2 regions of the Micromonospora sp. NPDC047644 genome follow, and region 1 is predicted to be linked to the other one. Evidence: riboswitches for the same ligand, from Rfam matches in the RefSeq annotation. Region 1 holds a riboswitch; the other holds the start of a gene.

Evidence for each region. A riboswitch is a leader RNA that binds a small molecule or an ion and turns the genes downstream of it on or off. The one in region 1 is predicted to bind S-adenosylmethionine.
Region 2: it holds a riboswitch for S-adenosylmethionine, as region 1 does, so the genes downstream of both, thrC (threonine synthase) here and AB0877_RS23720 (ABC transporter substrate-binding protein) in region 1, are expected to answer to the same signal.

Annotation. Positions count from the first base shown of each region.
Region 1 covers NZ_JBEYSY010000014.1:165,090-172,840, forward strand. Annotated here, with positions in the region: gene AB0877_RS23700 (BTAD domain-containing putative transcriptional regulator) at 1-1,798, shown strand, start outside; gene AB0877_RS23705 (Na+/H+ antiporter) at 1,937-3,511, shown strand; gene AB0877_RS23710 (amino acid ABC transporter ATP-binding protein) at 3,520-4,263, opposite strand; gene AB0877_RS23715 (amino acid ABC transporter permease) at 4,260-5,033, opposite strand; gene AB0877_RS23720 (ABC transporter substrate-binding protein) at 5,073-5,933, opposite strand; SAM riboswitch class IV at 6,207-6,318, opposite strand; gene AB0877_RS23725 (amino acid transporter) at 6,405-7,751, opposite strand, start outside.
Region 2 covers NZ_JBEYSY010000012.1:171,615-179,365, reverse strand. Annotated here, with positions in the region: gene AB0877_RS21165 (ABC transporter permease subunit) at 1-498, shown strand, start outside; gene AB0877_RS21160 (DUF4232 domain-containing protein) at 488-1,093, opposite strand; gene AB0877_RS21155 (DoxX family protein) at 1,449-1,904, shown strand; gene AB0877_RS21150 (metalloregulator ArsR/SmtB family transcription factor) at 2,340-2,645, opposite strand; gene AB0877_RS21145 (DMT family transporter) at 2,737-3,696, shown strand; SAM riboswitch class I at 3,765-3,900, shown strand; gene thrC (threonine synthase) at 3,911-5,197, shown strand; gene AB0877_RS21135 (GNAT family N-acetyltransferase) at 5,463-6,482, shown strand; gene AB0877_RS21130 (hypothetical protein) at 6,472-7,751, opposite strand, start outside.

The sequences.
Region 1 (7,751 bases):
CGAGCTGGCCCAGCTGTACGCGAGCACGGGACAGGCGGGGTTGGCCGCCGTGCCGCCCGGGGTACGCGACGTGATCCGGCACCGGTTGGCGCAGCTACCCGCCTCGACCCGTACCGTGCTGCGGCAGGCGGCCGTGCTCGGTCGGGACCTCGATCCGGACGTGCTGGGCGCGTTGGCCGGTGACCCGGTGGCAGCGCTGGACGCCGTGGACCGCGCCCTGGCGGCCGGGTTTCTCAGTGAGCGGGAGTCCGACGGGCGGCTGCGCTTCACCCACATCCTGGTCCGCGACACGCTCTACGCCGACCTGTCAGCGCCGCGCCGCGCCGCCTGGCACGCGGCCGTCGCCGAGGTGCTGCGACAGCGGGCACCCGTCGAGCCGGCAGCCCTCGCATACCACCTGCTGCGCGCCGGGCCGGCCCACGCCGCCGAGGCGTCGACACACGCCCAGGCGGCGGCCGAGCGGGCCGAGCGGGACGGCAACCCCCACGAGGCGACTCGGCTGTGGGGCCAGGCGATCGACGCGTACGACAGTGCCGCTGAAGTCGAGCCGCGTGGGCGGGTGACCGCGCTGCTCGGCCTGGGGCGGGCGCTCGCCGTGACGGGCCGGCTGGCCGAGGCGCGGCTGCGGCGTGCCGAGGCGATCAGCGTCGCCGAGTCCACCGGCGACCCCCTGCTGATCCAGGAGGCGCTGGCGGGCTTCGACGTGCCCGCCAGTTGGACGCGCAACGACGACGACCTGCTCTCCGGGCACATCGTCCGGGCCGCCGAACACGCCCTGACCGCGCTCGGCCCGATCGGCTCGGCGCAGCGCAGCCGGCTGCTGAGCACCCTCGCGCTGGAGTTGCGCGGCACCACCACCGATCGCGGCCGCCGCGCCGCCGTCGAGGCCGAGACGATCGCCCGCGACATCGGCGACCCCGCTCTGGTGGCGTTCGCGCTCAACGCCCGCTTCATGCACGCCTTCCACCGCGTCGGTCTGGCCGACGCGCGGGCCCGGATCGGCGTGGAACTGGTCGAGCTGGCCGCCCGGCACCACCTGGTGACCTTCGAGGTGCTCGGCCACCTCGTCCTGGTCCAGGCCAGCTGCGCGCTGGCCGACCGGCCCGCCGCCGACGCGCACGCCAACGCCGCCGACCGCCTCGCCGAGGCGTACGAGCTGCCGTTGGTCGGTGTCTTCACCCGGTGGTACGCCGCGCTGCGGCTGGCGTTGGGCGGCGACCGGGACGCCGCGGCAACCGCGTACCGTGCTGCCGCCGAAGAGCTACCCGCCGACGGTATGCCGGGCCTGGCCCAGGGGTTGCTGCCGCTCGCCCTGCTCGGCCTGCGCCTGGCCGACGCGGTGAGCGACGCCCCGCCGGCGGGTGACCCCCGGCTGGCCGCGGCGCGGCGGCCGATTCCCGGGCCGGGTGACGAGGACTGGGCGCGGTGGGACTGGGGCCCGCATGAGCCCTGGGTTCGGCCCCTGCTGCTGGCCGCCGCCGACGACCCCGGTGCTGCCACGGCGGCGTTGCGGGCCCTGCCGGACGGGCCGCACGACCTGCTTCGGGAGGTGCGGCTGTGCCTCACCGCCCGGGCGGCGCTGGCCGTCCGCGACCGACCCACCATGGAACGCGTCGCCCGCGCGCTCCGCCCGGCCGCCACCGAACTGGCTGCCGGCAGCGGGGTGCTCACCGTCGGCCCGGTGGCCGCGCACCTCGCCGATCTGGCCGCCGCGCTGGGCCGCGACGAGGAAGCCGCCGAGCATCGCCGTACCGCCCGGCTGCTCCTGGCACGCGTCCGCGCCGACGACCCGTCCTGAGCGCCGCGGCGGGTGTGCCTGGCCAACGCGCTCTGGCTCCCCGGCGACTTGCCGGTTTCGGCCGGAACCAGCCGTGGGGTGCGGTCAGATGGAACCACCGGCGTGTCCACCGTCGGCCATGATCCGAGGGGGGTACGCGTGGAGGCGCTCATCCTGATCGTGGCACTCGGCGTCACCGTCCTTGTCGGCACCACCCTCGGCGGCCGGTACCGGGTCGCCCCGCCGGTGCTGCTCATCGCGTTGGGTGTGCTGCTCGGGCTCACGCCGCCGCTGTCCGAGGTCACCCTGGAACCCGACCTGGTCCTGCTGATCTTCCTGCCGGCGATCCTCTACCGGGAGAGCCTCACCATCAGCCTGCGGGAGATCCGGGCCAACCTGCCCGTGATCGGGCTGCTGGCCGTGGTGCTGGTGGTGCTCACCATGGTCACCGTGTCGTTCGCCGCGCAGGCGTTCGGGGTGAACCCCGACGCCGCCTGGGTGCTCGGCGCGGTCCTCGCGCCTACCGACGCCGCCGCGGTCACCGGCCTGGCCAAGCGGTTGCCCCGGAAGCTGCTCACCACCCTGCACGCGGAGAGCCTGGTCAACGACGGTACGGCGCTGGTGATCTTCGCTGTGGCCGTGGGGCTGCTCAGCCACAGCGAAGACCCGGGTGTCCTGGGCATCGGCGAGGAGTTCGTCGGCGCCAGCGTCGGCGGTGTGGTCGCCGGCCTGCTGGTGGGGGCCGCGGTGGTGCTGATCCGCAAACGGCTCGACGATCCGTTGCGCGAGGGTGCGCTCAGCGTGCTGACCCCGTTCGGTGCCTTCCTGCTGGCTGACTCGGTGCACGCCAGCGGTGTGCTGGCGGTGGTGGTCGCCGGCCTGGTGCTTGCCTACGCCGGCCCACGGGTGATCCGCGCCCGGTCCCGGGTCCTGGCGTACGCGTTCTGGGACCTGTCCACCTTCCTGATCAACGGCGGGTTGTTCGTCCTGCTCGGCACGCAGATTCCTCGCGCGGTCCGGGGGATCACCAGCACCTCGCCCCCGAGGGCTCTGGTGATCGTGCTGGTGGTCACCCTCGTCGTGATCGGCACCCGGCTGCTCTTCGTCTACCTCACCGCACAGATCGCGAGGCTTCGGCGTCGCCGCATCATGGACCCGAGCCAGGGGCCGTCGAGCTGGCGGGTCGGCACCGTCGCGGGCTGGTCCGGTTTCCGGGGCGCGGTGTCGCTCGCCGCCGCCCTGGCCGTCCCGACGGTGATGGTCGACGGTCAGCCGGTGGCCGAACGCGACCTGATCATCTTCGTGACCGCGCTGGTGATCGTGCTGATCATGCTGCTTCAGGGCACCACCCTGCCGTTGGTGGTGCGCTGGGCCGGGCTCACCGGTGACCCGGAACGCGTCGACGAGGCCCGCAACGCCCGGCGGCGGGCGACCGAGGTGGGCCTGGCCGCCCTACCGCAGGTCGCCGCGGAGGTCGGTGCCCAGGACGAGTCGGTGCGCCGGCTGGAGGCCGAGTACCGACGGCATCTGGCGGACCTCGACGAGAGCGGTGGGAACACCGCCGAGGAGCGCCGGTTGGAACACCGACTGCGCCTCGGCGTCCTCGCCCACAAGAGGCGGGAGGTCACCCGGCTGCGCGACAACCGGGAGATCGACGACCTGGTGCTCCAGGAACTCCAGTCCGCGCTGGACAACGAGGAGATCCGGCTGCTCGGTCGCGGACCCAACGAGTGACGGAGGGCTCAGAGCACCTGGTCGAGGAACCGGCGCAGCCGCGGATGCTCGGCCCGCTCGAAGACCGCCTCGGGTGGGCCGGCCTCCAGCACCACGCCCCGGTCCATGAAGGCGACGGTGTCGGCGACCTGCCGGGCGAAGCCCATCTCGTGGGTCACCACCACCATGGTCATGCCGGCGGCGGACAGGTCGGCCATCACCCCGAGGACGCCCTTGACCAGCTCCGGGTCGAGCGCCGACGTCGCCTCGTCGAAGAGCATCACCTCGGGGCGCAGCGCCAGCGCGCGGGCGATCGCCACCCGCTGCTGTTGACCACCGGAGAGCTGCGCCGGCCGGGAGTCCGCCTTGCCGGCCAGCCCCACCAGCTCCAACTGGGCCCGGGCCACGGCCTCCGCCTCGTCCGCATCGAGCTTGCGCAGCCGGCGCAGCGCCAGCGTGACGTTGCGCAGCACGCTCATGTGTGGGAAGAGGTTGAACTGCTGGAACACCATGCCCACCCGTTGCCGCAGCGCGTCCGGGTCGTCGCCGAGCACGCTGCGCCCGTCCAGCAGCACGTCGCCCCGGTCCGGTTCGATCAGCCGGTTGATGGTGCGCAGCAGCGTGGACTTGCCCGACCCGGACGGGCCGATGACGCAGGCCGTCGCGCCCCGCGGCACCGAGAGGTCGACGCCGCGCAGCACCCGGTTCGGCCCGAAGGCGAGGTGCACGTCGCGGACGTCGAGGCTGACCGAGGTGGTGGTGTCGGTGGTCATCGTCGGCTCCCTTCGGTGGTGGCGGTCGACAGGTCCTCGTCGTCCTCATCGTCGGGCGCGGTGGCCGGCCGACCGTTGCGCAGCCGTCGGTCGATCCAGTTGACGACGTGCGTCAGCGGGACCGTCAACGCCAGGTAGAAGAGCCCCGCCAGCAGCAGCGCCGATTCGTTGCCGGTGGTGGCCGCGTAGTCCTGCCCGATCCGGAACAGCTCCCGCTGGCTGGCCACCAGGCCGAGGAAGTAGACCAGACTGGAGTCCTTGATCAGCGCGATGAGCTGGTTCACCCAGGCCGGCAGCACCCGCCGGATGCCCTGCGGAATGATCACCAGCCGCATCGCGTCGGCCCAGGAGAAGCCGAGCGCGCGGGCGCCCTCCAACTGGGCGGCCTCCACCGACTGGATGCCCGAGCGGAAGATCTCCCCGATGTACGCGGCGGCGATCAGCGACAGCGCCAGAATGCCCAACGGGTAGGGATCCGGCCCCCAGACCTGCATGCCCAGCGGGGCCAGCCCGACCCCGATCAGCAGGATCGTCGCCGCGGCCGGCAGCCCCCGGAACACGTCGGTGTAGACCCGCGCCGGCCAGCGCAGCCAGCGGCTGCGGGAGATCCCGGCGACGGCCAGCAACAGGCCGAGCACCGAGCCGAGCAGGGCGGCGGAGACCGCGAGGATCAGCGTGTTGGGCAACCCGACGGTCAGCATCTCGGGCAGCGCCTCGCGCATCGCGTCGGCGTCGAAGAAGGTCTCCCACAGGGTGGTCAACGGTTCCATCGGTTGCTCCTCCTACCGCCCCGCTCGCTCGTCACCGGCTCAGGACGCGGCCGACGCGGACGCCGACGGCGCGACCTTGACCGCGCCGCTGCCCGGGGCGAAGTCCGCCGGGATCGGCCGGCCCGGGTAGTACTGGGCCTGCAACCGGTTCCAGGTGCCGTCGGCGATGACCTCGTCGAGGGCCTTGTTCAGCGCCTCGCGCAGCTTGTCGTTGCCCTTGGCCACCGCGTACGCGGTCGGTGCCGGGCTGAGCTGCTTGGCCGCCACGGTGATCTTGCCCTTGCTGTCGGCGGCCGACTTCTCACCGATCTCCGCCGGGGCGATCCAGGCGTCGGCGGTGCCCGCCTTGAGCTGGTTGATCGCGCCGTTGTAGTCCGGCACCCGCACCGGGTTGAGCTGCTTGCCGGTGGCGTAGTCGTCCTGGACGGTGCCCTGCACCACCACGACCCGCTTCCCGGCGAGCTGGTCGAAGCCGGTGATCGGCGAGCCGGCCGGGACGTCCAGGCCGAAGTAGCCGAAGTCGTAGCCGTTGCCGAAGTCGACGGTCTTCTTGCGGGCCTCGGTGATGGTGATCGAGGAACTGCCCACGTCGAACTTACGGTTGTTGACCTGGCTGAGCAGTGCGGAGAAGTCGGTGCCGACGAACTCGACCTTGAGGGAGAGCTTGCCGGCCACGGCGGTGAGCAGGTCGTTGTCGAAGCCGGTGAACTTGCCGTCCTCGAGGTACACGTTCGGCGGGGCGTCGGTCAGCGTCCCGGCGCGCAGCACGCCCGACTGGGCCAGGCCGTACGGGTTGGCGTCGGAGGAGTCGTCGTTCCCGCAGGCGGTGAGGGCGGTGGCGGCGAGGATCGTGACCGCGCCCAGGGCGGCGGCGCGGGTCAGGGCAGGAAGGAATCGCACTGGTGTCTCCGAAGGGTGGTGTCTCGGCGCGCACGGACGTACGCCACCGACGGCGCGCCCGATGGGCGTACCGGTGGGAAAGGAGCTCGGGAAGGTGGTGCTAGAGCGCGGTGCCGCCACGACAGGCGGCGCTGCACATTCGCATCATGTCCACGTGCCGTCGCCGGATCAGTACGGGCGAGGGGCGACCGGTGCGGGTGCCCGCGACGTCGGTCGGTCCGGTGGTGCCGAGGATGCGCATGGTTCTCCCGGGTCTGTGCTGACCTGGGTGCCAGGCCACGCTTGCACCGACGTCCTGCCGGTGCCTGGTCTTCACCCGGGGCACCCCACCGCGGAGGAGGGTTGCCGGCCAGCGAGCCGGGGCTTCGCGCTGGCGCTCATGACCTGCGCCGAGGCTAGCAGCAGGAACGGGTGGATCGTCCAGTCGGTATGACCACGCTCACTGTGCGCGACGGGCTGTCGACTCGCAGGTCAGCCGGCATGGACGTGCGGTCGACGGTGCGGGTCGGGCTCCTGGCGGCGCAGGATCTCCCGGGTCACCGAGGCGATGGCACCCTGTCCGAAGGCCAGGTAGCGCAGGAAGTTGCGGGTGGGGCCACCCTCGGACCACTCGAAGTAGATGTGGGGGCGCCGACGGCTGCGGTCGCGGATCTCCAGCAACAGGGCGGCGAGCGCGGTGGGCACCGACGAGCTGGCCAGGCTGAGCACCGGGAAACGGCCGTCGACTTTCCCACCGCGGACCAGCAGCTCGGTCTCGAAGTCGGACGGGTCGGTGACCGTGACCTCGACGAAGATGACGTCGCTGTCGTCGGGAAAGTCGTTGTCCGCCATGGTCTGCGCCAGCTTGGCGCGGTACTCCGCCTCGTCGCGCCGGTCGGGTTCGTGCGCGACGAGGCGGATCCGTCGTCCGGCGCGTTCGTCGATCATCCGCGCCGCGGTGTGGTCCAGCTCGACGTGGTCGACGCGCAGCTCGTAGGCCCGCATCAGCCGGGACAGCACCGACACCAGGATGATCCCGCCGATGAAACAGGCCGCGATCTTCACACCGTCCGGGCGCTCCACCACGTTCGCCACGGTGGTGTAGACGAAGATCAATGCGATGACGCCGAAGGCGATGGTGCGGCCGCGCTGACGCTGCCGGCGCGCAGCGAGCGTCACCGCCGTCGCGGCCGAGGTGATCAACACCAGGACCCCGGTGGCGTACGCGCCGCCCTGCGCGTCCACGCTGGCCTCGAAGACGATCGTGATCAGAAACGCGACGGCGGTGAAGACCAGCACGAGCGGCCGGACGGCTCGCGCCCAGGTCGGCGCCATGCCGTACCGGGGCAGGTAGCGCGGCACGAGGTTGAGCAGACCCGCCATCGCGGATGCCCCGGCGAACCAGAGGATTCCGATCGTGGACAGGTCGTAGACGGTGCCGAACACCTCGCCGAGGTGGGCGTGCGCCAGGTACGCCAACGCGCGCCCGTTCGCCGGTCCGCCCGGCTGGAAGGCCTCCGGCGGGATGAGCACCGTGGTCGTCACGCTGCTGGTGATGAGGAAGACACTCATGATCACCGCCGCGGTGGTGAGCAGCCGGCGCGCGCCACGGATCCGGCCCAGCGGTCGTGCCTCGGAGTCCTGCGGGTCACCCCGTACGCTCGGCATGACCGCCACCCCGGTCTCGAAGCCGGACAGACCCAACGCCAGCTTCGGAAAGACCAACAGCGACAGCCCGACGACCAGCCACGGATCGCCGTGCCCGGTGGTCAGCATCGTGGTCCAGTCGCCGACCGCGCTCGGATGCGTCGCCACCCGCCACAGCGCGTCGGCCACCAC
Region 2 (7,751 bases), on a different contig from region 1:
CGGGCGCGGTTGTTGACGGTGAAGCTGGTGGTCGCGCTCGCGTACTCGGGACTGGCCCTGCTGCTGTTGGCCGGCACCGCGTTGCTGGCCGGCACCCTGCGCTACGGCTGGTCGCCGCTGCGCAGCACCGTCGCCGCCGAGCTGGAACCCACCGAGGGGTTGCTCCGGTTGCTGGCCGTGCTGGGTTACCTGGCGGTCGTCCTGCTGGTGGTGGCCGGCCTGGCGTTCCTGCTGTCGGTGATCACGGACGCGGCGCTGGGCGCGGTGGGTGGTGCGGTTCTGCTCTGGATCCTGTCCAGCATCCTGGACCAGATCACCGCCCTGGGCGCGCTGCGTGACTTCCTGCCGACCCACTTCAGCACCGCCTGGCTGGGGCTGCTGTCGACTCCGGTGCAGACCGACGACGTGGTGCGCGGCTGCATATCGGCGGTCAGCTACGCGACGCTGTTCTGGGGGTTGGCGTTCTGGCGTTTCACCCGCAAGGACATCACGTCGTAGCCTTCTTCCAGGCGCTGACGCCGATCCGGCCGGTGTTGCCGAGGTCGATCGGCCCGTCCGGGTCGACCTCGTCGGCCGGCTGCGCGGCGGCGGGCGCCACCGTCAGGAACTCGCCGTTGGTGGCGACCACTGTCGAGTCGGTGACCAGGTTGCGCCAGAGCACCACTGCGGTGGCCCGCTCCCCGGCGAGGAGGGTGACCGGCCGGGGTGGTTGGTCGAAGCCCGAGGTGATCTCCTTGGCGCCGTTGACCACGCGCAGCATGACCGGCTCGCGCTCCTCGTCGAAGACGTGCAGCACCGGGTACCCGTTGAGCTGGTAGGGGTGCTCGCCGCAGTTGACCAGTTCCAGACCGAGGGCGCGCAGGCCCATCGCGGCGTCCCCACCGGTCGACCGGATCCGGACGCCGCTGGCCGGGCACTCGGCCGGCGGCTCGGTGCTGGCGGTCGGGCCCGCTTCCGGCCTCGACGCGGCGGGCGGCGGTCCGCTCGGGTCCCCACCCTGGCCTTCATGGTCACGAGTGCAGCCGCCGAGCACGAGAGTCGCCGCGACTGTCGCGGCGATGCGTCGCAGTGCTGCCGTGTCACGGGAGATCATCCGTTGATCCTCGCCCATGGAGGCGCCTCGCTGGCGTCCGGCGTCGCCCCGACCCGCCCGCAGCCCGCGTCACGAGGCCAGGCAGGGTCCGTCGTGGTCGGCGGGCCGCAGGCATGCCCCCGCGCGCTCGAGTGCGCTTCTGCGTCGATCTTGCAGTTTCCGCTGTCGGTATGAAGGGATGCGCCCCTTCTGTCGGGACAGAAAGCGCAAGATCGCGGAGTAGGGGCGGGGCGGGGTGAGGAAACGTCGGACCATTTTCGGGGAGGATTTTCCCACCAGCAAGGAAATTATGATTTTCGATGCCCGCGTGCCTCAGGATCGTGGAGACCCATTCAATTTCCTCGATGGAGGTCTGATGAACGTCTCTCGGCTCGGCGGGCCGATCCTGTCCCTGTTCCGCATCGTGATCGGTCTGCTGTTCACGTTGCACGGCCTGTCCTCGGTGTTCGGGTTGTTCGGCGGCAACCCGATGACTGGCAAGGCGGTACCGTTCGGCACCTGGCCGGGTTGGTGGGCCGCCCTGATCCAGTTGGTCTGCGGCGTACTGGTGCTGGTCGGGCTCTTCGCCCGACCCGCCGCGCTGCTCGCCTCTGGCTCGATGGCGTACGCCTACTTCGTGGTGCACCAGCCGGATGCCCTGCTCCCGCTGCACAACGGAGGCGAGCTGGCGGCGCTCTTCTGCTGGGCGTTCCTGCTGGTCGCGGCTCTCGGCCCGGGTGCCTGGGCACTCGACTCGCTGCTCGCCCGGCGTCGCGGCGACGCCCCCTCGGCATCGGCTTCGGCGGCCGAGCCCGGCACGGTGTCCGTCTGACCAGACCCGAACCGCGCGCCGCCGAAGCCTCGACGAGGCGGCTTCGGCGGCGCGCCCGGTCAGGGGTTGGCCGATGTGCCTGGGGGCCGGGGCCGGCCGGCGCGCCCGGTCAGGGGTTGGCCGATGTGCCCGGGGCCGGCCGGCGCGCCCGGTCAGGGTCGGCCGATGTGCCCCGGGGCCGGGACTGGCCGACGGGCCCCGCCCGGGACCGGCCGACACTCCGCGGTCGTGGTGCTACTTCTCGCTGGTGCCGTAGACGATTCAGCTCCACAGCGAGCGTCGGAGGCATCTCCCGGGCTGCCGAGGTCACGGTCCGCCGCCTACCGGTTGCCGAGGTCACGGGCCGCCGCCTACCGGTTGCCGAGGTCAGGCGCCGCCTACCGGTTGCTGCGGCCACGCGGACCGCACGCGGCCGGCGAGCGGAGGCGGGGCGGGTCAGGCCGGCGGACGCTGGCTGAGGACCGCGTCCAGCAGGCCGGGGTAGAGCTTGTCCACCTCGTCGCGGCGGAGTCGGACCAGCCTGCTGGTGCCGGCCGCCCGGGTCCGGGTCAGCCCCGCCTCGCGCAGCACCTTGAGGTGGTGGCTGCGAGTGGCCTTGGAGACGCCGAAGTCGAAACTGCCGCAGGCGGACTCGCCGCCCTCGGCGAGCGCCCGGACGATCTGTAGCCGCACGTCGTCGGCGAGTGCGGCCAACACGGTGGTGACCGGTACGGCGGTCAGGTCGGGCTCGTGCGGCTCCATGTGACCAGTGTAACCCTTGTTCGACAACTATCGAACATCGTCCTATGGTCGGTGTCGTTGGTTCGACGATACTCGAACATTGGAGTTGCCGATGCGATCCCGCGCCGCGTACCCACTGGTCGCCGTGCTCGGTTGGGGCGTGATGTTCCCGATCCTGGCCAGCGCGCTTCACCGGGTCGACCCGCTCAACCTGACCACCGCGCGCTACCTGCTGGCCGCCGTCGTCCTGGTCGCCATCCTGCTGCTACGCGAGGGTGCCGGCGCGCTACGCCACGGTGGCCGGGCGCTGGAGGTGGTGGTGCTCGGAGTGGTCGGCTTCGCGGGCTTCAACCTGCTCACCAACCTGGCGCTGGAACACGCCGCCCCGCAGCAGATCTCCCTCTTCGTGGCGACCACCCCGGTGATCACCCAACTGGTCCGCTGGGCTCGCGACGGCGTACGCCCGAAGCCGCTCCTGCTGGCCCTCTCCCTGGTGGCGCTCCTCGGCGTCGGTCTGGTGATCACGCGCGGGAGCCTGGCCGGGCTCGGCCAGTTCGGCCTGGGTGGGCTCATGATGATCGGCGCGGTGCTGGGTTGGGGCATCTACACCCACGGTGCCAGCCGGTTCGGCGAGTGGTCGCCGCTGCGCTTCACCACACTGACCGCGCTCGCCGGCACGGCCGCCATGCTCGTCCTGAGCATCGGCGCCGACGCCGTCGGCTGGCAGCACGCGCCCGGTGCCGCCGACCTCGTGGCGGTCGCCCCCCAACTGGCGTACGCCGTGCTGGTGGGTGCCGTGATCGCGGTCCTGGCCTGGAACACCGGCGTGCAGCGACTCGGCGCCGCCAACGCCGCGCTGTTCATGAACCTGGTTCCGGTGACGACCTTCGCGGTGCAGATCGCCCGCGGCTACCGCCCGGAGCCCGTCGAACTGGTCGGGGCCGCCATCACGATCGCCGCCCTGATCGCCGCGAACCTCGCCGCCCGGCCCCGGGCCACGTCCCTACCCGGACCGAGCGCGGTGACGGACCCGATCGCGGTGACCGACCCCGTTGCGGTGAGCACCCGCTGACCCAATACCTGGGATCAGTGGTAGCAGCGGCCGACAGCGTTGTCCTAGACTCGACGGCACAACTGAATACCTCATCCAGAGGGGCTGAGGGATACGGCCCGACGACGCCCCGGCAACCACCCCGCGCGCTCACCGCTGAGCGACCCGTGGGGCAGGTGCCAATTCCGTCCCCGCCGCACCGTGCGATGCGGGGAAAGATGAGAGGACTCTCGACATGACGTCGACGCTCGTCGCCTCCGGCATCGACACCGCTGCCAGCCCCGCCCGCGCCCTGGTCTGCCGTGCCTGTTCGGCCCGCTACCCGCTCGCCGCCCAGCACGCCTGTTACGAGTGTTTCGGCCCGCTGGAGGTCGACTACGACACCGCCGCGCTGGCCACCGTCACCCGCGAGCAGATCGAGGCCGGCCCGAACAACATCTGGCGGTACGCCGCCCTGCTCCCCGCCGGTCAGGACCCGGCCAGCCGGGTCACCCTCGACCCGGGCCTCACCCCACTGGTGGCGGCCCCGCACCTCGCCGCCGAGCTGGGCATCACCGCGCCGCTCTGGGTCAAGGACGACAGTGCCAACCCGACCCACTCGTTCAAGGACCGGGTCGTCTCGGTGGCGCTCACCGCCGCCAAGGCCCTCGGCTTCAGCCGGTTCGCCTGCGCGTCGACCGGCAACCTGGCCAACTCGGTGGCCGCCCACGCGGCCCGCGCCGGGGTGCCCTCGGTGGTCTTCATCCCGAGCGACCTGGAGCAGGGCAAGGTCATCACCACCGCGGTCTACGGCGGCGAACTGGTCGCCATCGACGGTTCGTACGACGACGTCAACCGGCTCTGCGGTGAGCTGGTGGAGACCGACGAGTTCGAGGACACGGCGTTCGTCAACGTGAACGTCCGGCCGTACTACGCGGAGGGCTCCAAGACCCTCGGCTACGAGGTGGCCGAGCAGCTCGGCTGGCGGATCCCGGCGCAGGTGGTCATCCCGATGGCCAGCGGCGAGCTGCTCACCAAGATTGACAAGGCGTTCTCCGAACTGGTGGAGATCGGCCTGGTCGAGGCGCCCGCCGACGGCTGGAAGGTCTTCGGGGCGCAGTCCGCCGGCTGCAACCCGATCGCCGTCGCGCTGCACGGTGAGACCGACACGATCGTCCCGGTCAAGCCCACCGGCATCGCCAAGTCACTCAACATCGGCGACCCGGCGGCCGGTCTCTACGCCCTGGAGGCGGTCCGCCGCACCGGCGGCTGGATGGAGTACGTGGACGACGACGAGATCCGCGCGGGCATCCGCGATCTGGCCCGTACCACCGGGGTCTTCGCGGAGACCGCCGGCGGAGTCACCGTGGCGGTGCTGCGCAAGCTGGTCGAGTCCGGCCGGCTCGACCCGACGGCCGAGACCGTCGTGTTCAACACCGGCGAGGGTCTGAAGACCATCGACGCGGTGGCCGGCCAGGTCGGGCCGACCCACCACATCAAGCCCTCGCTGCGCGCCGCCCGCGACGCCGGCCTCCTGGGCTGAACGGCCCCGCCCGGCACCGGGCCGAGTGGATCAGTCGGTAACTGGGTTTTCGCTGTGAGTGTGGAAAACCCGCCCCTACGGACTTGACGGCAGGAACCGGACGGCGCAAGATGCTCCGTGCGGGAGGGCATTTCGCCGAAGACTTTTGAAGTTCTTGCGACCCAACGCCGGAGGCGTTGTGCGAGTGTCCCTCCCGACCAACGTTCGATCGGGCCAGCGATAATTCGCTGGCCCGATCGCTTTTGTGCGGTGCACGCTCACCGGCATGAGCATCACCATCGCGTCGTTCGACGACGCCGACCGGACGTCGGTCGACGAGGCGTACCGGATCGGGTCGGCGGCCAACGACGCCGACCTGCCGGACTTTCCGCCCTCCTGCCGGCGTCGCTTCGACGCGTTGTTCCGCACGCCGATGCCCGGCACCCGGTCGCTCTGGGCGCTGGCCCGTCTGGACGGCGAGCCGGCCGGCTACCTGCAACTGGACCTGCCGCAGCTCGACAACACCGACAACGCCACCGTCGATCTGCTGGTGCATCCGCGGCTGCGGTGCCGGGGCGTCGGCCGGGCCCTGCACGAGTACGGGCTGCGCCTGCTCCGCGAGCACGGCCGCAAGCGGGTGGTGGGGATGGCTGTCTCCGCACTGCCCGGCGGGCCGGCCCGGAGCGGGGCGGGCGACGCGTTCGCCGCCGCGACCGGAGCCCAGCCCGCTCTCGCCGAGGTACGCCGCCGGCTCGATGTCGGCGAGATCGACCGGGTCGCGTTGCGGGCGGCGCTCGCCGAGGCCCGACCGCACGCCGAGGGCTACCACGCCGTCTGCTGGCAGGGCTCCACCCCGCAGGAGTACGTCGCCGACATCGCCTACCTGGACGGCCGGTTGTTGATGGACGCCCCCATGGGCGACGTGCAGTGGGAACCGGAGCAGGTGGACGCTGAGCGGATCCGCGGCAACGAACGAGCGCTGGACGCCCGGGGCCGGCGGCGCTACCACCTCGGGATGCGGCACGAAGAGACCGGCCGGATTGTCGCCTGGACGTTGCTGGACGTGGGTGCCGCCGCCGACTGGCACGCGTTCCAGCAGATCACCATCGTCGACCCCGCCCACCGTGGGCACCGGCTCGGCCTCATCGCCAAGGCGGAGAACCTGCACCATCTGCTCACCCACGAGCCGGCGGTACAGGTGATCGACACTTTCAACGCGGCGAGCAACAGCCACATGGTGGCGATCAACGAGCAGCTCGGCTTCCGCCCGGTGGACGCCTGGACCGACTGGCAGCTCACCTTCTGACCGGTGGCGGCTCACCCTCCTCCAACCGCCGGGTCAGCTCACGGACCGCGCTGTGGAAGTCCTCGTCGGAGGTGAAGTGGTGCCCGCGCACCGGTGGCGGCACGGTGTCGGTCGGCGCGACGGTCAACCCGGCCGGGTCCCGGACCCGGCGGTCCACCTCGGCCGCCTGACCACTGAACTCGGCCGATGGGTGGCCGGGCCGGGCCGAGGGGTCACCGGTGAAGATCCACCCGCCGACCGGGTCGGTGTAACGCCAGAGGTTGATCCATCGCCAGTCGAGTAACTCGCCCACCTCATTGAGCATCGAATCGTTCACGTACGCCGGGAAGAACCGCCGGTAGAGGTTGCCCAGCGGGCTCGCGTAGGTCAGCAGCGCGATCTGCCGCTGGCACGTCGTCGGTAACTGAAGCACCGTGGCCACGGCCAGTACGCTGCCGTGGCTCTGCCCGGAGAGGACCACCTGCTCGCCGCTCGCGACGAGTTGCCCGATCCGGCGGGTGAGCTCGGGCACCGCCCGCTCCGCGTAGCAGGGCGGCGCGAGTGGGTGCGCCCCGCGCGGCCAGAACGTCGCCAGGTCCCAGAGCACCCCGACCGACCGGACGCCTGTCGACCGGTAGGCGAAGAGTCCGGCCGCCGCCAGCACCAGGGCGAACACGCCGGTGAGCGCCCCACCGAGGTCGGTCACGAAGATCACCGGCCGGGCCAGCGTCTGCCCGCCCAGCCGCAGCGCGAGCGCGCCGGGTCCCTGGTGCAGGATGGAGAGCCCGGCGGCACCGAGGGTGAGCAGCGCCAGCACCGCGTACGCGATTGGCGCGAGCGGGCCGAGCCGGTCCGCGACCTGAGCCCGGACGATCGCGTCCCGCACCGCCTGGACGCGCTCCGGCGGCACCCGGGACGCCTCCGGGAAGTCCCGGCGGACCAGTTCCTCCGCCTGCCGGCGGTGCCGGGCCCGTCGGATCCGTGCCCCGACCACCGTCACCACCCACACCACGACGATCGCCACCGAGAAGCCCAGCGCCGCCCACCGGTACGCCACCGGCGGGGACAGCGGCGGCGCGCCCGGAGGCAACGGTCGGGCCGGGGTGGGGCTGGAGCCGCGGTCCAGGTATTCGGCGACCGCGTAGGTGACGCCGGATGAGAAGGCCACTGCCAGTCCGATCGCCACCGATGCCAGCACCGGCGCGCCGAGGCAGGCGACGAAGGTCCGTCCGGTCCGCCGGTGGCGGGTGAGCACCAGCATCCCCAGCGCCAGCAGCAGCACCAACTGCG